DNA from 4 places in the Nocardioides cavernaquae genome. Region 2 is predicted to be linked to each of the others. Evidence: predicted binding sites of a transcription regulator. Region 2 holds the regulator's gene; each other region holds the start of a gene.
The links. The regulator LexA, encoded in region 2, represses DNA repair genes until DNA is damaged. The targets are predictions, from matches to a motif close to TCGAACANNTGTTCGA.

Region 1: the regulator LexA is predicted to act here: its motif matches at 1,189-1,204, upstream of D4739_RS05630 (HNH endonuclease signature motif containing protein).
Region 3: the regulator LexA is predicted to act here: its motif matches at 2,491-2,506, upstream of D4739_RS00095 (SAV_6107 family HEPN domain-containing protein).
Region 4: the regulator LexA is predicted to act here: its motif matches at 1,543-1,558, upstream of D4739_RS16645 (SAV_6107 family HEPN domain-containing protein).

Annotation. Positions count from the first base shown of each region.
Region 1 is NZ_QYRP01000002.1:1,141,702-1,145,472, reverse strand. It holds gene D4739_RS05630 (HNH endonuclease signature motif containing protein) at 1-1,174, opposite strand, end outside; gene D4739_RS05625 (GNAT family N-acetyltransferase) at 1,373-1,858, opposite strand; gene D4739_RS05620 (class II aldolase/adducin family protein) at 1,953-2,705, opposite strand; gene D4739_RS05615 (C-terminal binding protein) at 2,736-3,686, opposite strand; gene D4739_RS05610 (amino acid ABC transporter ATP-binding protein) at 3,690-3,771, opposite strand, start outside.
Region 2 is NZ_QYRP01000002.1:1,979,732-1,983,502, forward strand. It holds gene D4739_RS09650 (alkaline phosphatase D family protein) at 1-1,100, opposite strand, end outside; gene D4739_RS09655 (M15 family metallopeptidase) at 1,240-2,172, opposite strand; gene lexA (transcriptional repressor LexA) at 2,226-2,945, opposite strand; gene D4739_RS09665 (LysM peptidoglycan-binding domain-containing protein) at 3,404-3,766, opposite strand.
Region 3 is NZ_QYRP01000002.1:7,614-11,384, reverse strand. It holds gene D4739_RS00115 (phytoene desaturase family protein) at 1-940, opposite strand, end outside; gene D4739_RS00110 (DUF4126 domain-containing protein) at 957-1,550, opposite strand; gene D4739_RS00105 (ArsC/Spx/MgsR family protein) at 1,572-1,931, opposite strand; gene D4739_RS00100 (YbaK/EbsC family protein) at 1,932-2,402, opposite strand; gene D4739_RS00095 (SAV_6107 family HEPN domain-containing protein) at 2,539-2,973, shown strand; gene D4739_RS00090 (methyltransferase domain-containing protein) at 2,999-3,769, shown strand.
Region 4 is NZ_QYRP01000002.1:3,449,897-3,453,667, forward strand. It holds gene D4739_RS16630 (DUF4126 domain-containing protein) at 9-602, opposite strand; gene D4739_RS16635 (ArsC/Spx/MgsR family protein) at 624-983, opposite strand; gene D4739_RS16640 (YbaK/EbsC family protein) at 984-1,454, opposite strand; gene D4739_RS16645 (SAV_6107 family HEPN domain-containing protein) at 1,591-2,022, shown strand; gene D4739_RS16650 (methyltransferase domain-containing protein) at 2,048-2,818, shown strand; gene D4739_RS17275 (DUF3040 domain-containing protein) at 2,922-3,104, shown strand; partial or broken gene D4739_RS16660 (transglutaminase TgpA family protein) at 3,283-3,771, opposite strand, start outside.

The DNA of each region.
Region 1 (3,771 bases), 840 kb from region 2:
GGTAGCGGACCCGGAGGGCTTTGCGTTGGGCTGGGCTGAACAGTCGGCTGGTGCGGCCGAGGTCGAGGATCTCGGACTTCCCGCCGAGTACGGCGGGGACGATGCCGGCTTGGCAGGCGAGCCGGCGGACTTCACCGGCGGGGATCCGCTCACCACCGGCGGTGGCGACGCCGACTCCTGCGCGGAGCTTGTCCAGATCCATCGTGACGATGATCGTGGTCGCTGCTCCGCCTTGGATGGGCATGCGGGTGGGGTCGGCGGCTTCGATGAAGGCGCAGAGGGCTTCGCCGAGAACTCGGTCGTGTGGGAGGCGTTTGCCGGTGACGGGGTCGAGGTAGGGGGAGTCATCAGCGGCTGGCGAGCCGTTGCCGCCCGCGTTGTCCGGCACGTCGCCCGAAGCGCTGTCGGCGCCGTCACGGTTGTCGGTGGTCCCCGTCGGGTTGGCCGCCTTGTTGGCAGTGGCGGTGTCGTGTCGGGGTGAGGAGAACGCGGACAGGCAGGTGCGGAGTCGGGCGGCCAGGGCGTCGGGGATGACGCCGCTGATGCGGGTGGTGCCGTCACCGCGCTGGCGGAGGGTGAGGCGGGTCGCTTCGTGGGCTTTGCGGAGCTCGTCTTCGAGGCGTTGGCGTTCGTTGTCTTCGAAGGTGTCGGGGTCGATGGTTTCGAGGATCGCGGCGCCGAGCTTCTTGAGCTCGTGTGCGTCGAACTCGGCGGCGAAGGCGACCATGCGGGCTTCGGCTTCGACCTTGATGTCGCGCGAGACATCCGTGCCCAGGGCGTCCAGCGAACGCGTGATGGCTTCGGCCTGGCGCACTGACACGTTGCCGGTGCGCATGCCTTCCAGGACCAGGGGGTAGCGGGCGGTGACGTCGTCAGCGAGGCGCTGCAGCCCGCCAAGCACGGAACGCTCCGAGTGGGTCTGGGTGGCCAGCCAGGTGCCGGCGGTCTTGAATCCTTCGGCGTCGGCCACATCTCCGCAGACTCCGAGGGCTTCGACGAGGAGGCCGTCGATCTGGTTGCCCAGGCTGACCAGGGTGGTGAGGAGTTCGCGCTTTTCGGGCAGCGGGAGGAAGGCCGGGGTGGCGCCCCGTGCCTGCTTCAGCTGCTCGTCCACCGACCGGGTCATCGCCAGGAGCGGCGAGACGATCGTGGACCCCGAGAAGTGGTTGTCCATGGACCAATTCTCCCTCGAACAATCGTTCGAGTCAAGGGATGATCCACAGCGTTTGTGCAGGTCAGATGCTATTTCGTTGTGGATGAAAACTGGGCCGACCAGCTCGTTCCCCGAGTCGGTTGTGGACGAAAACCGGGCCGGCCTCGCACGGTGCGACCGGGCCGCTGGGCTCGCACAAGACCCTCGGGACGGCAGGGCTCAATCCGAGCCGACCGCGCCGAGGTAGCAGAGCATGAGCGAGTCGGAGTCCGGGTCGAGGCAGGTGAACCCGTGCCGCTCGTAGAACCGCCGTGCGTCCACATCGGGCTCATCGACGTTGATCAGCACCTCGAGCGCACCACGCCGCCGCGCCTCCACCATCAGCGCGGCGATCAGCGCGGAGCCGGCGCCCTGCGACCGAAGACCCGGGCGTACGTACAGCTCTTCGAGCTGGACGAGCGGTCCGTCGGCGTACGGCGTGGGGCGGAAGGTCACCAGTGCGAAACCGACCGGCGCGGTCTCTGGTCCGACAAGGAGCGTCATCAGGTCCGAGCGTGCGAGCAGCCCGACGAGCCGGGCGGCGAACACCGCTGCATCCTGTCCCTCGGCGTCGAACTCGCGGTTGAAGTCGGCCAGCATCTGCGCGACCACCGCGGCATCGGCCGGGGTTGCGATCCGCACCTCGTCCACGCGATCGATGTCCATGCGATCGATTGTGCCGCCGACCTGGCTGCATGCAGCCCATCCCGAGGAGATCGACGGCGCGAGCGCCTCGAAGCGGATCCCCTCGGCGGACTGATCAGTCGCGGAAGTCCGGTCCGATCCGCTCGGCCTGCCGCAGCAGCGCGTCCCAGGCGAGGTCCATCGCAAAGCTGTCGACGAAGTCGTCGCCCTCGCTGTCCTCTCCGGCCAGCTGGGCCGCGGTCCGGAGCGCCAACGCGTCGGACGGAAGCACCAGCGGAGACCCGCCGGCGAGTGCGTCGACCTGGATCTGGCAGGCCTTGTCGAGGTTGATCATCCGCAGCAGCGCCTCGCCCGGCGTACGCCCGACGGTCAGCAGGCCGTGGTTGCGCAGGATCATCACGTCGTTGTCGCCCATGTCAGACACCAGCCGCTGCTGCTCGGAAAGCGAGAGCGCGACGCCCTCGTAGTCGTGATAGGCCGTGCGGCCGAAGAACTCCATGCTGATCTGGTTGATCGGCAGCAGTCCGTGCGCCTGTCCGGCGACGGCGCAGCCCGCCCGCGTGTGCGTGTGGAGGATGCACTGGGCGTCCTCGCGGGCAGCGTGGATCGCGCTGTGGATGACGAAGCCGGCCGGATTGACCGGATACGGCGACTCCTCCACCTTCTCCCCGTTCAGATCGATCTTCACGAGCGAAGATGCGGTGATCTCCTCGAACAGCAGCCCGTAGGGGTTGATCAGGAAGTGGTGGTCCGGCCCCGGCAGCCGCAGCGAGATGTGCGTGAAGATCAGGTCGGTCATCCGGTAGTGCGCGACCAGCCGGTAGACGGCGGCCAGCTGCTCGCGGAGTTCGCGCTCGGTGGCGTCCATGTCAGTGCTCCTTGCAGGTGGGTCGATGAGTCACGGTGTGACGGGGTGGGTCACGGCGCCGGTCTGCAGCCAGGCGATGACGTTGCTGGCCTGCTCGACGACGTAGGCCAGCTCGGACTCCTCCGAGAGCCAGGCGGTGTGTGGAGTCAGGAGTACGTCGTCACGGCTGGCCAGCGGGTGGCCCGGCTGCGCCGGCTCCTGGTCGAGTACGTCGAGCGCGACGCCCGCGAGCCGGCCGGAGTCGAGTGCCCGCGCGACGGCGGCAGAGTCGACGAGCCCGCCGCGTCCGACGTTGACCAGCCAGGAGCCAGGGCGCATCGCCGCGAGGAAGTCGTCATCCACGAGTCCCTGGGTCGACGGGGTCAACGCAACATGGAGCGAGACCACGTCGCTGGACCCCAGCAGCTCGTGCAGGTCACCCACCCCAGCTGCACCGGCGAGCGTGCGCCCGCTCCGCGACCAGCTGCGGATCGCGGCGACGTGCCCGCCGGCCAGGGCGGCGTACTTCTCGGCGGTGCGGCCCGTGCCGACGATGCCGACCTCGAGCCGCGAGAGCCGGCGCGGGACGAACCGCGGTCGTGCGGTCCACGTCGACTCCGAACGGGAGGACCGGTCGAAGAACGGAAGCTGCCGGATCGCCGCGAGGGTGAGTGCCCACGCGTGGACCGCGACCTCCTCGGTGGCCAGAGCAGGCAGGTGGGCGACCTGAATCCCCAGATGGGAGCACGCGGAGACATCGACGTTGTCGTGGCCCTGCGAGATCAGGGACACCACGCGCAACGCCGGAAGCCTCCGGAGCAGCGCCGCGTCGACCATGCCGTAGCCGACCAGCAGCGCGACTGCCTCGGCGCCGACCTCAGCCAGGACCGACGGATCGTCCGACCCTGCCTGCACGACGCGGAAGCCCGCCGCCTCGAGCGCTGCCACACCCGGCGCGACGTCGTCGTCCAGGTAGGCGTAGACCGCCAGCGGTGCCGTCACGCCTCAGAGCACCTTGGACAGGAAGGACTTCGTGCGCTCGTGCCTGGGAGCGTCGATGACCTGGCCGGGGGCGCCGGACTCGACG
Region 2 (3,771 bases):
GAGCCCTTCAGCCAGTCGAGCTGTGCGCGGCCGGTGATGGTGCGCGCAGGGTCGCTGACCTCGCCCGTGGCGAGCAGACCGGTCGGGTCACTGGTGACACCGAGCAGGCCGGTGACCTGCCGGTCGCGGTACGTCCGCAGGTCGAGCATGCTCAGCTCGGCGAGCTGGCCGAAGGCGAGCCGACGGTAGATCTGCGTGCCGTCACCGAGAGCGGCGGTGCCGGAGAGGCGGATCGGCATCCACTCGTCGTACGCCTTCTGGGCGCTGGCGCGACGCGTCGCCCACGAGCCCTCGACGAGAGGCGTGTGGTTCTCCGCGCCGTCGCGCCAGGCGTCGTTGGTGACCTCGTGGTCGTCCCAGGTCGTGATGAACGCGTACTTCGCGTGCAGCGTCGCCAGATCGGCGTCCTGCTTGTACTGAGCGTGGCGCTGGCGGTAGTCGGCGAGCGTGACCATCTCGCGCGCCGGCGAGTGAGGCCGGATGTCGACCTCGTCCTTGCCGTAGCCGTACTGGCCGGGGCCGTACTCGTAGAGGTAGTCACCCAGGTGCAGGATCGCGTGCAGGTCCTCGCGCGCTGCGAGGTGGCGGTATGCCGAGAACCAGCCAGCCTGCAGGTTGGCGCAGCTCACGACACCGAGCCGCAGGTTCTCCACGCTGCTGCCAGCCGCGGGCGCCGTACGCGTGCGACCGACCGGGCTGCGCACGCCGCTGTAGCTGAACCGGAAGTAGTACGTCGTCGCGGCGGCGAGGCCGGTCGCGTCCACCTTGACCGTGTGGTCGCGGGCCGGGCTGGTCGACTGGTTGCCCGAGGCGACGATGGTCGTGAACGCGGCGTCGCGCGCGACCTGCCAGGTCACCGTGATCGACGGACCCACGCCGGAGCCGGGAAGGCTCGTCGCGGTCGGGGTGACGCGGGTCCAGAGGACGACCGCGCCGGGCAGCGGGTCACCGGAGGCGACGCCGTGCTGAAAGTAGGCGGACGTGGCGGCCGAGGCTGCACCAGTCGTGATGGCCGTGGTGGCGGCGACAGCAGCGGCTGTGGCCGCGGTGCCCTTGATCAGTGCGCGACGGCCGAGCTGGCCCGAGTTCGTGGGATTCACATCAGTTTGAACGGCGTCGCGGGGGATCGGTGACGGGTGCAGGTGTGTGAGCACGCCCCGTTCACCGAAGGTTCGCCCCGGCGTTGTCCGTCGACACGGCGCAAGTTCGGCGTCGACACGGCGCAAGTTCGGCGATGGCTCAGCGGTTGTTGAGGCTGAAGTGGTGCCGGTCCTTGAGCGAGTTCCAGTAGCCGCCCCACTCCCAGCCGACCGACGCGAACGCGCGGATCACCGGGCCGCCGGTCAGGATCATGCCGGGGCGGACATTCGTCCGGTCGATGTACGCCGATGCGAGCTCTGGCAGGACCAGGTCGCCCTTCGTGTACGGGTTCTGGAACTGGTTGACGTCCACCGCCAGCCCGTAGGCGTGCTGGCTGAAGTGGGTTGATCCGACGGAGGGCCGGCACACGAAGGCGCTGGTGTTGTTGCCGTCTCCGGTGGGGGCGGCGTCGAGCTCGTCGCGCCGGGTCACCCGCATCTCCTCGAGCGGGAACTTGGCGCGCCAGAGCTGCCGAAAGACCTTGACCATGTCCTGTGCCACGTCGGCGTTGACCAGCAGCTCGCCGGTGTGGCGTGCGCCGTCGAACCCGCGGAAGGCGAGCTGCACCCAGGCCAGGTCGCTCGCCGAGACGGGGCAGCCCTCCACCCAGGTCGAGCGTGCGATCACGTCGGCGGGGGCCGGACTGACGACGTGCGAGGCGAACCCGTCCCCGGGGAGCATCGGCAACGTGTCGGGCAGTGTGAAGCGGCGATTGCGCAGGACCCGTGGCGTTGCCTGGATCTCCCCGAAGCCGTCGGCGGTCTCCGGCAGGGGCCGCTTCCCGAGCCAGGCGGGCGCGACAGTGCCCGGCGCAGGCGGTGCGGGTGCCGATGGCGCTGCCGGTCCGGTCGGTGACGGAGTCGGAGCAGCAGGTGCGCTCGGCGTACCTCCCGTAGCGGGTGCTCCCGGAGATGCGGGCGCGGGCGGCGGCCCGTCCTCGCGGAGCAGCGGCTCGCACGCGGACAGCGCGGCGCTCAAGGCCAGCGCCGCACACGTGAGGCGGACGGCTCCGAAATGCGAACGACGGGTCACGTCGGCCAGCGTAGGCCTCCGTGACCCGTCGTCCTCCCGACGGTGGGGGAAAATCAGACCCGGCGAAGCACCGCGGTCACGATGCCCAGGATCGAGGCGTGGGTGCCGTCGATGGGGTCGTAGGCCTCGTTGTGGGGGAGCAGCCACACGTGGCCGTCCTTCTTCTGGAACGTCTTCACCGTCGCCTCGCCGTCGAGCAGCGCCGCGACCATGTCGCCGTTGTTGGCGGTCGGCTGCTGGCGGATCACGACGTAGTCACCGCTGCAGATCGCCGCGTCGATCATCGAGTCACCCGAGACCTCGAGCAGGAAGAGCGTGCCGTCGCCGACCAGGCTCCGCGGCAGCGGGAAGACCTCCTCGATGCGCTCCTCGGCGAGGATCGGGCCGCCCGCCGCGATCCGCCCCACGATCGGCACGTAGGTCGCTGCAGGCATCGAGTCGCCGATGCCGGTCTCGTCGTACGACGTCTCGTCGGCCGCGCCGATCGAGCGCCGCGCCGCGAGCACCTCGGGCAGGAACACCTCGAGCGCGCGCGGACGGTTGGGGTCACGCTTGATGAAGCCCTTCTGCTCGAGCACCTTCAGCTGGTGGGACACCGAGCTGGAGCTGGTCAGCCCGACCAGGTCGCCGATCTCGCGCATGCTCGGCGGGTAGCCACGGTCCTCGAGGGAGTCGCGGATGACGTTGAGGATGCGCTGCTGACGCGGAGTCAGCCCGGTCGCATCCGGTGGGCCGTCGGGGAACTCGGAGACCTTGTGCGGAGGAGTCGCCATCGTCGTGTGCCTTACGTCGTGGGCTGGGCGGGTGTCTCCAACGTATCCGGATTCACGCGGGTGTTCAAACACCTGTTCGAACGGCGTGTCGGGGCGGGGTGGGGATCTTGGGCTGCGTTGGGTGTGGCTGGGGCGGCTCCTGCGCGGCAACGCCGTCGCTGTCGGCGCGGCAGACTCAGCCGCCCACTCGCGCGCTCTGGCCGCAGCCGACTTTTACGCTCCGTGCGCCGTCGCGCATCCGCCGCGCGCCGGCGACCCAGCCCGCCCGCGTCCCCGCCACCGTGTGCCGCAGCCGCCCCGGCCATCCAACGAAGCGCCGTGTCGACGGAAAATGCGAAACGGGGGCGGAGCCCAAGTGGACTCCGCCCCCGTGTCTTCCCCATCTCACGCACCGGGGTCGAAGCGGCGCGCAAGAACTTGCCGCGGCGGAGTCACCAGCGCCCCGCCGCGCGTCTGTGTCAGCCGACCGGAACGAAGAGCTCCTGGCCGGCGTAGAGCATCGGCTCGTCGAGGGCGTTGAGCTTCTCGATGGAGTCGATCATGGCGCGGACCTCGCCGTCGTCGGCGCGGTCGGCCGCGATCTGCCAGAGCGTCTGGCCGGGGGTGACCACGATGCGCTCGGTGGCGAGCGGGGCGCCGCCCTGCTCGGAGTTGGCGCTGGACCCACTGGCCAGCACGAAGGCGACGGTGGCGGCGAACAGCAGCGCCAGCACGAAGACCGTCAGGCGACCGCGTCGGGTGAGCCGCAGCTGCGGGGCAGCGGGGCGGGCGACGCGGACGGGACGGGCGGCGTACGTGGGGGAGAAGCTGATCGTGCTCATCGTGG
Region 3 (3,771 bases), 2.0 Mb from region 2:
GGAAGACGGTCTCGGGGCCGAGCTCCGGGATGTCGTCGCCGGTGAGCCCGAGGTGGACCACCACTGGGGGCATCGCGGGCATCGTGCGCATGACGTGCTGCTTGAGGACGGGCAGTGTGCGCGGGTCGATCGCGCAGACCACGAAGTCGGCGTCCACCTCTCCGGCATCGGTCGCGACAGCGACTGCGCGCCCGTCGCGGACCACGATGTCGCGGACCCCGGTGTCGAGCTGGACGTCGACCTTGCGCGTCTCCAGGCGATCGGCGAGTGCAGTCGAGAGCCCCGCCATGCCGCCGGGCACGGTCCAGGCGCCGAAGTTCTGCTCGACGTAGGCCTGCATGCCCATCCACGCCGGCACGTTGCGGATGTCATGCCCGTCGGCCACGAAGGGGTGGGCCGCGACCAGCCTCAACCGCTCCTCGCGGAGGGTGCGGCGCAGGCGCCTGGCCAGGGTCTCGCGGGTGAAGATCCGGGCGGCGGTCGCCTTGTCGGCCAACTCGGGACGCCAGGGTCGCTCGAGGTACTCCCGGCGCAGCAGCTCCCAGTCATCGGCGTACGACGACACGTGCTCGCACCAGGCGTCGCCGAGGCCGGGGGCGAGCTCCTCGAACGCGTCGTACTGCACTCCGCGTGAGCCGCCGCGCAGCGCGACGGTGGTGCCGTCCTCGAACCAGTGCTCGCGCACGACGTCCTGGGGGACGAGGTCGAGCTCCTTCTCGAGGGGTCGGCCCGACTTGCGGAACAGGTCCCGGATCACGGCAGGCAGGAGCGTCGAGGTCGGGCCGGCATCCCACGTGAAGCCCTCGGACTCGATCGTGCTGACGGCACCGCCGAGGTGCTTGCCGCGTTCGAGGAGGGTGATGTCGTGGCCGAGCTTGGCCAGCCGGGCTGCGGAGGCGAGTCCGCCGAACCCGCCGCCGATCACTGCAATACGTGCCATGAGCGCACCCTAGGGGTCAGGCGTAGGCGGATGGACGGCGGTCCGTCCGCTTCCACCTCCGCCAGCCACGCCGGATCAGCTTGATCGCGTAGTAGAGGACGACCAGTCCGATCACCAGCAGCGTCGCGGCGATCGACGCGGCGATGTAGGGGTGGTGCAGGGCGAAGAGCATCACGACGAAGACCGCCGAGTCCTCGGCGAGGCTGGCCAGGATGTTGGTGGCCGGCTCCGGGGAGGCGTTGATCGCCAGCCGGGTGCCGGCCTTCACGCTGTGGGCGGCGAGCGCGGAGCTGCCTCCGACGACACCCGCGACGGCCTGGTTCAGGCTGTCGGCGTCGCCGGCGAGCAGGACACCGACCACTGCGCCGACGGTGGGGCGGATCGCTGTGGAGATCGCGTCCCAGGTCGAGTCGACGTAGGGGATCTTGTCCGCGACGAACTCCATGGCGAACATGAACCCGGCCGCGGCGAGCACCTCCCAGCGTCCCAGGACGTCGGGGAGCTGGCCGAACGTCCCGAATCGCTCCGCGAGCCCCAGCACGAGGAGAACGAGGTAGCTGTTGACGCCGCTGGCCCAGCCGCTGGAGAAGACGAGCGCAAGACTTTCCACGCGCTGAATCTAACGGGCGGCTCAGCCTGCGGCGATGACCTTTGCCAGGCTTTCGGCGTCGCGCCCGACCACGGTCGTGCCGTCGCCTGCGGTGATGATCGGGCGCTGGATCAGGCGCGGGTTGTGCACCATCAGCGCCAGCCAGTCGCCGCGGTGCGCCTCGTCCCTGGGTGGGAGCGTCACGCCGAGCCCCTTCGCGTCGCCCGTCCTCGCGATGTGCCACGGGTCCACGCCCAGGCGGGCAAGGACATCCTCGAGCTCGGCGGCGGTCGGCGGCTCGTCGAGATAGCGCCGGACGGTGTAGTCCGCGCCGGTGGCGTCGAGCTCGCTGACGGCCGTGCGGCACTTGGAGCAGGCAGGGTTGAGCCAGATCTCGATCATTCAGTCCACCTCGATCGCGGTGCCGCCGGTCAGGCGGAGGAGCTCGTCGTAGGTCGTGGAGAAGACCGCCGACGGGTGTCCGGCCGCTGCCCACAGGACGGGATGCTTCTGCAGCCAGATGTCGACCCAGGTCGGGATCGGGCTGGGGTGCGCGATGGGGGACACGCCGCCGATCACCTGCCCGGTGTGGTTGCGGACGAAGTCGGCGTCAGCCCGCTTCAGCTTCGGTACGGCGATGCGCGCGGCCGTCGCGGTCGTGTCCACCCGGTGTGCGCCACTGGTGAGGACCAGGACGGGCTCGTTGTCGCTGGAGAACAGCAGGCTGTTCGCGATGGCACCGACCTCGCAGCCGAGCGCGGCGGCGGCCAGGGCTGCCGTGTGCGCGGATTCGGGGAGGACGATCACCTCGCCGGTGCCGCCGAGACGCTCCAGTTCAGCGCGAAAACTCGTGATCGAGGGGTGCTCGTCCATGCCCTCGACCCTAGTCGGACCAGTTTTCCCCAGGGCACGCGGTCGAGGTTGTCCTGTTGTCGGAGGGCAGGTGTAGCGTTCCTCTTGTTCGAACAACTGTTCGATCAGGCGGGTCGACGACCGAAGGAGATTCCCGATGATGCTGTTGCCCGCGACGACGCACGCCTACCTCGAGCGCGCTGCCGAGTCGCTGCGTGAAGCGATCACGACGAGTGACGTCCCGACCCGCTACGCCCACGCCCATGTCGCTGCGTTGCGCGCCGCGGCGGCACTGCTCGCCGCCCGGGCCCACCCGGACCCCAAGCGCCGGCGCCAGAAGAACGCCTGGGTCCTGCTCGCGGAGGTGGCGCCCGAGCTGACGGAGTGGTCCGCGTTCTTCGCCGCGGGTGCGTCCAAGCGCGCGGCAGCCGAGGCGGGTTCGCGTCGTGCGGTGTCCGAGCGGGATGCGGACGACCTCGTGCGTGACGCAGACCGCTTCCTCTCCGTGATCGAGCAGGCGCTGGGCCTGGCGCCGCACCTGCCGGTCGAGGAGGAGATCGTGTTCCGGCCCGCGCTTCGCGCGGGCGCCTGATCTCTGTCCTACTAGGGTGGGATCCATGGCAGGCACCGGTGGAGTGGCAGGCAGCGAGCGCGAGCGACCCGGCGAACGCCGTGCGGCCGCACGCACGACAGTGGTGTGGAACGCTCTCGACGCCGTTCTGGCAGGCCAGCCCGGAGCAACGGTGCTCGACATCGGCGGTGGCACGGGTGGCTTCGCTGTCCGGGTCGCCGAGCTGGGGCATCACGTTCGCGTGGTCGACCCGAGCCCGGACGCCTTGGCCGCACTTGGCCGACGCGCGCAGGAGCAAGGCGTTGCGGAGCGGGTGACTGCCCAGCAGGGCGACCTCTCCACGTTGCTGGAGCTCGTGCCGGGCGCCAGTGTCGATGTCGTGCTGTGCCACGGGGTGCTGGAGGTCAGCGATGACCCGGCTGCCGCGTTGGCGACCATCGCCACCGTCCTGCGACCGGGCGGCACGCTCAGCCTGCTCGTCGCGCAGCGCCATGCGGCCGTCCTGGCCCGCGCGATGGCCGGCCACTTCGGCCAGGCGCTGACCCTCCTCGACGGTGGTCCGGGTGAGGTGCCGGCGCGAGGGCGTGGCACCGGGCGCCGCTGGACGGCTGCCGAGATCGTCGCGCTGCTCGACGCGGCTGGGTTCGCGGTGACCGCTCAGCATGCGGTGCGGGTCTTCACCGATCTGGTTCCTGGCGCCGTCCTCGACGCCGAGGTCGGGGCAGCTGACGCGCTCCTCGAGCTCGAGCAAGCGGTCGCCGAAAGACCGGAGTACCTGCCTCTGGCAACACAGATCCACGTGCTCGCAACGCACTGATT
Region 4 (3,771 bases), 1.5 Mb from region 2:
CCTAGGGGTCAGGCGTAGGCGGATGGACGGCGGTCCGTCCGCTTCCACCTCCGCCAGCCACGCCGGATCAGCTTGATCGCGTAGTAGAGGACGACCAGTCCGATCACCAGCAGCGTCGCGGCGATCGACGCGGCGATGTAGGGGTGGTGCAGGGCGAAGAGCATCACGACGAAGACCGCCGAGTCCTCGGCGAGGCTGGCCAGGATGTTGGTGGCCGGCTCCGGGGAGGCGTTGATCGCCAGCCGGGTGCCGGCCTTCACGCTGTGGGCGGCGAGCGCGGAGCTGCCTCCGACGACACCCGCGACGGCCTGGTTCAGGCTGTCGGCGTCGCCGGCGAGCAGGACACCGACCACTGCGCCGACGGTGGGGCGGATCGCTGTGGAGATCGCGTCCCAGGTCGAGTCGACGTAGGGGATCTTGTCCGCGACGAACTCCATGGCGAACATGAACCCGGCCGCGGCGAGCACCTCCCAGCGTCCCAGGACGTCGGGGAGCTGGCCGAACGTCCCGAATCGCTCCGCGAGCCCCAGCACGAGGAGAACGAGGTAGCTGTTGACGCCGCTGGCCCAGCCGCTGGAGAAGACGAGCGCAAGACTTTCCACGCGCTGAATCTAACGGGCGGCTCAGCCTGCGGCGATGACCTTTGCCAGGCTTTCGGCGTCGCGCCCGACCACGGTCGTGCCGTCGCCTGCGGTGATGATCGGGCGCTGGATCAGGCGCGGGTTGTGCACCATCAGCGCCAGCCAGTCGCCGCGGTGCGCCTCGTCCCTGGGTGGGAGCGTCACGCCGAGCCCCTTCGCGTCGCCCGTCCTCGCGATGTGCCACGGGTCCACGCCCAGGCGGGCAAGGACATCCTCGAGCTCGGCGGCGGTCGGCGGCTCGTCGAGATAGCGCCGGACGGTGTAGTCCGCGCCGGTGGCGTCGAGCTCGCTGACGGCCGTGCGGCACTTGGAGCAGGCAGGGTTGAGCCAGATCTCGATCATTCAGTCCACCTCGATCGCGGTGCCGCCGGTCAGGCGGAGGAGCTCGTCGTAGGTCGTGGAGAAGACCGCCGACGGGTGTCCGGCCGCTGCCCACAGGACGGGATGCTTCTGCAGCCAGATGTCGACCCAGGTCGGGATCGGGCTGGGGTGCGCGATGGGGGACACGCCGCCGATCACCTGCCCGGTGTGGTTGCGGACGAAGTCGGCGTCAGCCCGCTTCAGCTTCGGTACGGCGATGCGCGCGGCCGTCGCGGTCGTGTCCACCCGGTGTGCGCCACTGGTGAGGACCAGGACGGGCTCGTTGTCGCTGGAGAACAGCAGGCTGTTCGCGATGGCACCGACCTCGCAGCCGAGCGCGGCGGCGGCCAGGGCTGCCGTGTGCGCGGATTCGGGGAGGACGATCACCTCGCCGGTGCCGCCGAGACGCTCCAGTTCAGCGCGAAAACTCGTGATCGAGGGGTGCTCGTCCATGCCCTCGACCCTAGTCGGACCAGTTTTCCCCAGGGCACGCGGTCGAGGTTGTCCTGTTGTCGGAGGGCAGGTGTAGCGTTCCTCTTGTTCGAACAACTGTTCGATCAGGCGGGTCGACGACCGAAGGAGATTCCCGATGATGCTGTTGCCCGCGACGACGCACGCCTACCTCGAGCGCGCTGCCGAGTCGCTGCGTGAAGCGATCACGACGAGTGACGTCCCGACCCGCTACGCCCACGCCCATGTCGCTGCGTTGCGCGCCGCGGCGGCACTGCTCGCCGCCCGGGCCCCCGGACCCCAAGCGCCGGCGCCAGAAGAACGCCTGGGTCCTGCTCGCGAGGTGGCGCCCGAGCTGACGGAGTGGTCCGCGTTCTTCGCCGCGGGTGCGTCCAAGCGCGCGGCAGCCGAGGCGGGTTCGCGTCGTGCGGTGTCCGAGCGGGATGCGGACGACCTCGTGCGTGACGCAGACCGCTTCCTCTCCGTGATCGAGCAGGCGCTGGGCCTGGCGCCGCACCTGCCGGTCGAGGAGGAGATCGTGTTCCGGCCCGCGCTTCGCGCGGGCGCCTGATCTCTGTCCTACTAGGGTGGGATCCATGGCAGGCACCGGTGGAGTGGCAGGCAGCGAGCGCGAGCGACCCGGCGAACGCCGTGCGGCCGCACGCACGACAGTGGTGTGGAACGCTCTCGACGCCGTTCTGGCAGGCCAGCCCGGAGCAACGGTGCTCGACATCGGCGGTGGCACGGGTGGCTTCGCTGTCCGGGTCGCCGAGCTGGGGCATCACGTTCGCGTGGTCGACCCGAGCCCGGACGCCTTGGCCGCACTTGGCCGACGCGCGCAGGAGCAAGGCGTTGCGGAGCGGGTGACTGCCCAGCAGGGCGACCTCTCCACGTTGCTGGAGCTCGTGCCGGGCGCCAGTGTCGATGTCGTGCTGTGCCACGGGGTGCTGGAGGTCAGCGATGACCCGGCTGCCGCGTTGGCGACCATCGCCACCGTCCTGCGACCGGGCGGCACGCTCAGCCTGCTCGTCGCGCAGCGCCATGCGGCCGTCCTGGCCCGCGCGATGGCCGGCCACTTCGGCCAGGCGCTGACCCTCCTCGACGGTGGTCCGGGTGAGGTGCCGGCGCGAGGGCGTGGCACCGGGCGCCGCTGGACGGCTGCCGAGATCGTCGCGCTGCTCGACGCGGCTGGGTTCGCGGTGACCGCTCAGCATGCGGTGCGGGTCTTCACCGATCTGGTTCCTGGCGCCGTCCTCGACGCCGAGGTCGGGGCAGCTGACGCGCTCCTCGAGCTCGAGCAAGCGGTCGCCGAAAGACCGGAGTACCTGCCTCTGGCAACACAGATCCACGTGCTCGCAACGCACTGATTCGCGAGACATTCACGAAATTTCCGGACCGGCGGCTACCACCGGCGAGAACGGCTGCCTAGACTGATGGCAGATCATCCGTGCGGCCCAGGTGAGGAGGAGCATGCCACTGTCGGAGGAGGAGCTTCGCCTGCTCGAGCAGATGGAGCGCGCACTCACCGAAGAGGACCCGAAGTTTGCGTCCACCTTGCGTGGCAGCTCGTTTCGTCGGGCCGCTCGTCAGCGTGCACTGCTGGCCGGGGTCGCGTTCCTCGGTGGAGTCGCCCTGCTGATGACGGGGCGGTGACCGAGCTCATCCCGGTTGCTGTCCTGGGCTTTGTGGTCATGCTGCTCAGCGCGACCTATGCGCTCTCTGCGCTGCGCGCCCGCCCACCCCGTCGGCGCATGACCAGGGTTCGCTCCACGACCGCATGGACCGCTGGCGCCACCGCCACGAGGACTGAGTCTCCTCAGGCGCCGTCTCCTCAGGCGTCTGCCGGCGGGTCGAGTTGATCGACCACGCCCGAAGCATGTTCCTGCCTGACGCGTGCGCCGCTGCGCGTCGTACGCCGGTGCAGTGAGCGTGGCCACCAGCGAGCCCGGCGTTGTGCTGCCGGCGATGCGCCGTCGCGCAACGCCTCGAGGCAGGTTTCGGTGTCCACGGCGAGCTGGTCGTCGAGCGGTGGCTGCTCCCCGGCCGGCGCGTAGCGCGCGGTCTCGAGCGTGGTCACCAGTCGTCGCAGCGCGGCCGGGGCTTCGGGCACCGAGTTGACGGTGCCGGCGAGCGCGAGACCAGTGGCGCGGGTGACCGTTCCTCGGGCCACGGCACGCCGAGGTCGATAGCGGTGTCGCGGAGCTCGGCCCACATCTCCTCGGGGGTCGCTGCTGCCATCCGACGGGCCCGGCGGCGGCGACGCAGTGCCGTGGCAGCGCTCCGAGCAGGAGCAGGGCGAACGCGCCGACGCCGACTGCCG